DNA from 2 places in the Thermanaerosceptrum fracticalcis genome. Region 2 is predicted to be linked to the other one. Evidence: riboswitches for the same ligand, from Rfam matches in the RefSeq annotation. Region 2 holds a riboswitch; the other holds the start of a gene.

Region 1 (4,216 bases), 650 kb from region 2:
TTAAGCGTAAATAAAATTCCTTTCCGGCCGTAGACTGAGGGAATATCTTTTATATTTGGAGTAAGTATACTTTGAGAATAACCAACTGTCAACGGCAGTGAATTTCCTGGTCCTCCTTTATCTGGATAGTATCTCCGGACAACGTTATTTCAACTGCCGCAAATCAAAAGGAGTTTCCTGGTACACATAATAGTTAAGCCAGTTGGCAAAAAGAAGATTGGCATGGCTTCTCCATTTTACAACAGGGTCCTTCGTCGGGTCATTTTCAGGAAAATAGTTTTGGGGAAGAGCAATGGGCAGACCTCTGGCCACATCACGCTCATATTCGGCTTTTAAGGTCAGTGGATCATATTCAGAATGTCCCGTGACAAAAATTTGCCGTCCATTCTTGGCAGCCACTATATATATACCGGCTGTGGGAGACTCTGCCAGTATCTCCAATTCAGGTATCTTCAGGATGTCCTCCCTTCTGATTTCGGTATGCCTGGAATGGGGAGCATAAAACTCATCATCAAAACCACGTAAAAGCATCGTATTTTTCCTATTCACCTGATGGGTAAAAACCCCAAACATCTTTTCGGGCAAGGGATACTTAGGTACTCCATAATGATAGAAGAGTCCTGCCTGTGCACCCCAGCAGATATGGAACGTGGAATATACATGATGCAGGGACCATTCCATGATTGCGGTTAATTCTTCCCAATAATCCACCTCTTCAAAGGCCATATCTTCTACAGGAGCTCCGGTAATAATCATGCCGTCGAACTTTTCATGTTTAATGTCCTCAAAGGTATTATAAAACTTTAACAGATGTTCCTCCGGCGTATTTTTGGACTGATGGGTACGGGGGTGTAGCAAGACAATGTCAACCTGAAGAGGAGAATTTCCTAGAAGGCGAAGGATCTGGGTTTCAGTAGCGATCTTAGTAGGCATCAAATTTAAGATGGCAATTTTTAAGGGCCGGATATCCTGATGAATAGCTCGTTCTTCCTTCATAACAAAAATATTCTCACTTTGTAAGATTTCTCTCGTTGGCAAATTATCAGGAATATTAATGGGCATTTGCTCTTTCTCCCCCCCGTTTTCCTTAATCTGCTAAAGCCTGCTCCAAGTCAGCGATGATATCTTTGATGTCTTCAATCCCCACAGAGATCCTGATCATTTCCGGGTTTACACCCGCAGCAATCTGCTCGTCGGGACTTAACTGCTGGTGGGTTGTACTGGCCGGGTGAATAACTAGCGACTTGGCGTCACCCACATTAGCCAGCAAAGAAAATAGTTTTAATTTCTGAATAAATCTTACTCCAGCCTCGTATCCTCCTTTGACCCCGAAGGTAAAGATGGAACCGAAACCATTTTTTAAATATTTCTTGGCAAGCTCGTGATAAGGGTTAGAAAGTAATCCGGGATAGTTGACCCATTCCACAGCAGGGTGATTTTGTAGAAACTGGGCAACGACCAGGGCATTGTCACAATGTCGCTGCACTCTTAAAGATAAGGTCTCCAAACCCTGGAGAAAAAGGAAGGCATTGAAAGGGCTGACACAGGCCCCGGTGTCACGGAGAAGCTGTACCCGGGCCTTAATGATATAAGCAAGAGGGCCCATTGCTTCCACATATTTAACACCGTGATAACTGGGATCAGGCTCAGTTAAACCAGGGAATTTACCGTTAGTCCAGTCGAATTTCCCGCTGTCAACAATGACACCCCCAATAGATGTACCATGCCCGCCAATAAATTTAGTGGCGGAATGAACTACAATATCTGCGCCAAACTCAAAGGGCCGGCATAAATAGGGGGTGGCAAAGGTATTATCCACTATTAGGGGTACACCTGACTCGTGGGCAATACTGGCAACCCTTTCGATATCTAGAATATTATTGCGGGGATTGCCGATAGTCTCGGCATAGAAGGCTTTTGTCTTATCTGTTACTGCCCTGCGGAAATTCTCAGGGTCGGAAGGATCAACAAAATTTACCTTAATCCCCAGTTTGGCAAAGGTGGAAGAGAACAAGGTATATGTCCCGCCATAGAGGGTTGAAGATGAAACAATTTCATCACCGGCCTGGGCAATGTTTAAAATACTGTAAGTGATAGCGGCCTGTCCCGAGGCAGTGGCCAGGGCGCCAACCCCTCCTTCCAAAGCCGCCACCCGTTGTTCAAATACATCCTGGGTGGGGTTCATAATTCGTGTGTAAATATTTCCCGATTCCTTCAAGGCAAAAAGGTTGGCGGCGTGCTGGACGTCATTAAATACATAAGAAGTCGTCTGGTAAATAGGAACTGCTCTGGCTCCTGTAGTGGGATCAGGTTTCTGCCCGGCATGAAGGGCTAAGGTATCAAAGCCTAATTGATTTTTACTCATGGTAAAGACCTCCTCTAATTTTTTCTTATCTACCAAAAATGGAGGCAAAACTCATAAGAGTTTTAGCCTCCATTTTATATGGTCAGCAAAAACGAAAAATCTCTTCCTAACAGGAAGAGATTTTTAAAAACTAAAAACTCATCTGTTAGGATAATCATCCTACAGGAATTAGCACCTCGCATGAAAGCAGGTTGCCGGGTTTCATTGGGCCAGTCCCTCCACCTCTCTGGATGAGTATATATGCTGTTTTGAAAATTATTATAAAGAGGGTTAAAGGCATTGTCAATATGCAAATTTACAGGTTGTCATTATTCAACTGTTTGTCGCCGATGCCCCACTTTCTCAGTATGGCCAGAGCATAATCCTCCGGGGAATATCCTTCTAAGGTGTTGACCGTTACCGCCACGATCTGGGCTTTGGTCTTGCGTGCTAGCTCTGCGGAGGTTTGTATAATGGTTTGTTCCGTACTTTCACTTAAGATGTTGGCTTTGTCCAGTACATAAAAGCTACTGGTGGGATTAGGAATGGGAGGATCGGCGGACCAGGTGGGAACAGACCAGACTATAAGGCTAAAGAGTATTTTAAGCTGTAGCTGTTTTACATTTATTTTCCGCAAAATTGCCGTAAACTTTTTAATTATACCGAGGTAATTTTCATTTTATATTTGCATGGTAATTATTGGGTATTTGTTTATGTATCGTTGGAAAACATATAAATAGTTCATTATGCTTGGTTAATTTTAATGTCGAAAGGAGTATCGTCTATGCAAAAGCAGTTGATGCACCAGCTGCTCAGTCAGGTGGCTACCGGTTCCCTGGCTGTAACTTACTGGGACGGAACAACAGAACAGTATGGGAACGGTAACCCTGCCTGTAGAATTATTTTTAACAATCCGCTAGATCCTAAAAAAGTACTTGGTGACCCGGTCATGGCTTTAGGCGAAGCCTATATGGATGGGGCCATAGAATTTGAAGGAGAACTTGAGAAATTTCTCAAGCTTGCTTTTTTAAACAAAAACTCTTTCCTACAGCGGAACCCAAGAGTAAGAAAAACACTGTTACGGTGGCAGCGACCAAATTCCTTGCAACAACAGAAAATGGATGTACAGCATCATTATGACCTGGGGAATGACTTTTTCGCCTTATGGCTGGATGAGACCATGAGCTATTCATGCGCCTATTTTTGCTCTCCCCAAGACTCTTTATACCAGGCTCAACTACAAAAGATCGATCATGTGCTAAAAAAGCTGCAACTCCGTCCAGGAGAGACTTTGCTGGATATCGGGAGCGGCTGGGGCTGGTTAATTATCCGGGCAGCCCAGCAATATCAAGTTAAGACCTTAGGAATTACCCTCAGTGAAGAGCAATATAGGGAAACTAAACGCAGGATTCAGGAATTAGCCCTGGAAGAATTGGTAGAAGTAGAGCTCATGGACTACAGAACACTGGCGGAAAGCGGTCGTACCTTTGATAAGGTAGTGAGTATAGGGATGTTAGAGCATGTAGGAAGAGCCAATCTACCGCGTTATATGGCTTCAGTGGACAAATTGCTAGCTCCCCAGGGCCTCTCACTTCTACATACAATTACTCACTTAAAAGAAGGACCGGTCAATTCCTGGATTGAGAAATACATCTTTCCCGGTGGTTACATCCCCTCCCTCAGGGAACTAATCTGGCTGCTCCCGGAATATGACTTTCACCTCTTGGATGTAGAGAGCCTCCGCCTCCACTACGCTATGACCCTGGACCGCTGGGCAGCAAATTTTGAAAAGAATGCGGAAACAGTACATAAAAGGTATGGTGAACGCTTTGTCCGCATGTGGCGGTTGTATTTGCAGTCCTGTGCCGCTTC
Region 2 (4,216 bases):
CAATACCACACCAGGCTCTCTTTTTTCCTGGCGCAGCTTCTCCCAGATGCTTTGCGGCAAATCGTCATCAATAATGTTTTTAATGAAACGCCTGGTGGTTTCAGTCTGGGGATTAGTAAATAGATTAATCACACTATTTTCCTCTATGATTTTCCCCTGTTCCAAAACGGCCACCCTATCACATATCTTTTTAATCACGTGCATCTCATGGGTAATCAGGAGTATGGTGATGCCAAACTTACGATTAATATCCAGCAAGAGGTCTAAGATAGAATCCGTTGTCTGGGGATCCAGGGCTGAAGTAGCCTCATCACAAAGCAAGATATCTATATCACTGGCTAAAGCCCGGGCAATGGCCACCCTTTGCTTCTGTCCCCCGGAAAGCTGCTGGGGATAACTTTCTGCTTTTTCACTTAATCCCACTACCTCCAGGAGGTGTCTTACCTTTTTCTCTGCTTCATGTTTCTTTATCCCACCTAGCTGGAGGGGTACGGCCACATTTTCCAGGACATTGGCCGACTGCAGCAGGTTAAAGTGCTGGAAGATCATGCCAATTTTCCGCCGGGCCTGGCGTAACTTGTGTCCTTTTAATTGAGTCATCTCTACGCCATTAACAGAAACTGATCCTGCATCGGGTACCTCCAGCATATTGACACAACGGATCAGGGAACTTTTTCCGGCGCCACTGTAACCAATGACACCGAAAATCTCGCCTTTTGGAACGTGAAGATTAATGTCCTGTAAAGCTTTTACTTCTTTACCGTTATTCCTATAAGTCTTAGATAAGTTCGTTAGCTTGATCATTTTCTCTCTCCCTTACTCCATCCCTATCCCCTTTCCCGTACCCGGCTAATTCTAAATGAGGGGTTCAGGAAAGGGGGGAGGGTGAGTACCATATCTCCTGTTTACCAGGAAGGAACCACGGAATCTTTAAGTTTTTCATTAATAAACTGTTTTACTTCTTCAGAACGATAAATTTTTACGAACTTTTGATATAATGGATTGTTTTCCTCTCCCTGACGAACAGCAATGATATTTACCCATGGTGAATCTTTTGGTTCAATGAAGATGGAATCCTGTACAGGTGATTTACCTGCCTGGATAATAAAATTAGTATTAATGGCAGCAGCAGCCAAATCAGGAAGAGTTCTCAAAATGATAGGAGCTTCCAATTCTACAAACACTAAGTTTTTAGGATTTTCCACAATATCTCTGACCGTTGCTTTGTTTCCTACTCCCTCTTTTAATTTGATAAGATTCGCTTTCTCAAAAAGCTGCAGAGCCCTGGCTTCGTTAGTAGGATCATTGGGAAGACCCACTTTATCTCCTGCTTTCAGTTCATTCACATTTTTTATTTTTTGCGAGTAAATGCCCATAGGAAAAGTAACCGTATCTGCCAATTTAACTAATTTTAGGCCTCTTTCTTTTATAAAGTTCTCTAAATAAGGGCCATGTTGAAAGCTGTTGAGGTCAAGGACCTTTTCCGCCAGCTGTATGTTGGGCTGAACATATTCATTAAACACCACAACCTCAATATCCAATCCTTCCTTCTTGGCCAGTTCTTTCACTTTATTCATAATCTGTTCATGGGGACCCGCCGTAACACCGACTTTCAATTTAGCGGGTGCCTCGGGGGTGGTTTTCTTGCTGCCACAGCCGGTAACAGCAACAACAAGCAATAGAATGATCGCAATAATAAAAATATGTTTTTTCATCATGTCCCTCCTTGTGTTTTATGTTGGTGTGATTCTTAAAAAACTAAGCGTAAACTAGTTGGTTAAACTCTACTGGTAAAAAAATAAATCCCTCCTCATCACCACAGATAAAGAGGGAATTAATATACTAACTCGCGCTCTTATCTGTCAAGAAATTAATCTTGCAGGAATTAGCACAGCGCCTCCGGTCTTGCCGTGAGGCCCGTTGCTGGGTTTCATCGGGCCAGTCCCTCCACCTCTCTGGATAAGAGATATTCAGTTGTGTTTTGCAACAGTTGTATAGTAGATTACACTGGCTTTGTTTTTTTGTCAATACAGTCTATGAAAAAAGTTTGTGGAAAATATTAACATTATTTTACCTATTGACAATATGTATTAATAAGAAAATAGCTGTAATCTTCCTGGAAAATATGCTATAATCATGCAGGCCCCCCAAAAAACCTTGGGGAACAAAAAGAAGCTTTCTTCGTCTAATAAAGCGTTAGGTTTTCGAAAAAAACCACGTAAATTGTTCTAAGATTAGGTAATGCTATGTTTTGGAAAGTAATTTTCTCAAATTGCCTTAACCCGGCAAAATTGGGCTAAAATTGGCTAATAAAACGGTTGTCTTTGGGTATTAATACTAATGTAAGATTGTTGTGGTAACAATGTTTGTGAATTTTAATTTGGAGGAGAAATCCAGTGGACACTAATGAACTCTTTTCTCTACCCTTGGATGTAATTATGATACCGGCACAGGTAATCTTATCACTGGTGGCCGTATATTTCTTCATACTTGGTATGTCCGGCCTGGCCCAATTTCGTACACCTAAAGTACATGCACCCCAGAAACGATTTGCCCTGGTTGTACCGGCCCATAATGAAGAAACGGTCATCGGCCCTCTCGTTGATAACTTAATGGCTCTTACTTATCCCAAAGAACTTTATGACGTATTTGTCATTGCTGATAATTCTAACGATGGTACCGCCGCCGCTGCACGAAACCGCGGAGCCACGGTTTTTGAACGCTTTGACACCACCCTGCGGGGTAAAGGCTATGCCCTGGAATGGTTCTTCGCCAAACTTTTTAATATGCCTAAAAAATACGACGCCGTAGTGGTGTTTGATGCGGACAACCTGGTTGATCCACAGTTCCTTAATCACATGAACAACAGGCTTTGCGATGGGGCAAAAATCGTCCAGGGATACATTGATGCAAAAAATCCCCATGATACCTGGGTATCCGCTGCTTTTGCCATGGCCTTCTGGGTTGCTAACAGGATGCTCCAGTTAGCCAGATATAATTTAGGCCTCTCCAATTACCTCGGTGGCACGGGTATGGCCATTTCTGTCGATGTCTTGAAAGAAATCGGTTGGGGAGCAACCTCCCTGACAGAGGACCTGGAATTCAGTTTAAAAGCCCTGCTCCTGGGTCATAAGACCACCTGGGCCCATGAGGCTGTTGTGTACGATGAAAAACCGCTTACCTTCAAACAAGCATGGAACCAGCGGAAGCGTTGGGCCTTAGGTCACGTAGAATTATTCCGTACTTACAGTTTAGAGTTTATTAAAGAAGGAATAAAAAAGAGAGACCTCGTCCTCCTCGATGCCGCCATGGTAATTCTCCAGCCACTTCTCGTCATATGCATGGGTATTTTTTCTGTCCTGGGTCTCATCGATAGTTTCTTTGTAGACATCTACACCTCTATCTTTAAATACATCTGGCCTCCCCTCTTATGGGAACTTGTGAGCACATTGCAGATTATCTACCCCTTCTTAGTCATTTGGCTCGATAATCTGCCCAAGCGCATCGTTAAATGGGTATTCTTCCATTATCCCGCCTTTGTCTACAGCTGGATACCTATCGTGTTCATTAGTTTCTTCAGCAAAACCCGGGTGTCCTGGTCCCATACCATACACACCCGCAATATCAGCTATGCTGATATAATGAGACAAAGATAACGAATAATAAAGTAAAGAACCCAGAAGCCATCTAGCTTCTGGGTTCTTTGTTTTTTTCTATATTTTAAATTTGCGGACCGAAGACTTCAGCTCTTCCGCCAGGTTGCTGAGCGTGGAGGTGGAAGCTATCATTTGTTCCATGGCCGCTGCCTGTTCTTCAGCAGTAGCGGAGACTTCCTCTGTATGAGCGGCCGTATTCTCAAACTCTTGAATGGTTACAGCAATGCTCTTTTGTACCTCATTGCTTTTTTGATAAATCTGCTGTGCAGACAAACCAACCTCGCTCATTGCTGCCTTCAGATGGTCAATTGATTTCATTATCTCCTTGAAGGACTTGCCGCTGATTTCGATGCTCTGGGTGCCGGCATTTACTTCGTTAGCGCCCCGCTCCATAACCACTATGGCCTCCTCCACACCTTTTTGGATGCCCGTAATCAAAGCGGCTATTTCCTGGGCCGACTGGCCGGATTGTTCAGCCAGTTTACGCACTTCTTCCGCCACTACGGCAAAGCCCCTGCCGTGTTCACCAGCCCTGGCCGCCTCAATAGCAGCATTTAAGG

Evidence for each region. Region 2 has a riboswitch for S-adenosylmethionine ahead of BR63_RS07690 (MetQ/NlpA family ABC transporter substrate-binding protein). Riboswitches for the same ligand answer to the same signal wherever they lie in the genome.
Region 1: it holds a riboswitch for S-adenosylmethionine, as region 2 does, so the genes downstream of both, BR63_RS10830 (homocysteine synthase) here and BR63_RS07690 (MetQ/NlpA family ABC transporter substrate-binding protein) in region 2, are expected to answer to the same signal.

What each region holds. Positions count from the first base shown of each region.
Region 1 covers NZ_CP045798.1:2,115,045-2,119,260, forward strand. The annotation lists gene metA (homoserine O-acetyltransferase MetA) at 145-1,062, opposite strand; gene BR63_RS10830 (homocysteine synthase) at 1,088-2,365, opposite strand; SAM riboswitch class I at 2,501-2,602, opposite strand; gene BR63_RS10835 (TPM domain-containing protein) at 2,661-2,981, opposite strand; gene BR63_RS10840 (SAM-dependent methyltransferase) at 3,129-4,216, shown strand, end outside.
Region 2 covers NZ_CP045798.1:1,469,926-1,474,141, forward strand. The annotation lists gene BR63_RS07685 (methionine ABC transporter ATP-binding protein) at 1-804, opposite strand, end outside; gene BR63_RS07690 (MetQ/NlpA family ABC transporter substrate-binding protein) at 906-1,718, opposite strand; SAM riboswitch class I at 1,853-1,966, opposite strand; gene BR63_RS07695 (glycosyltransferase family 2 protein) at 2,397-3,656, shown strand; gene BR63_RS07700 (methyl-accepting chemotaxis protein) at 3,714-4,216, opposite strand, start outside.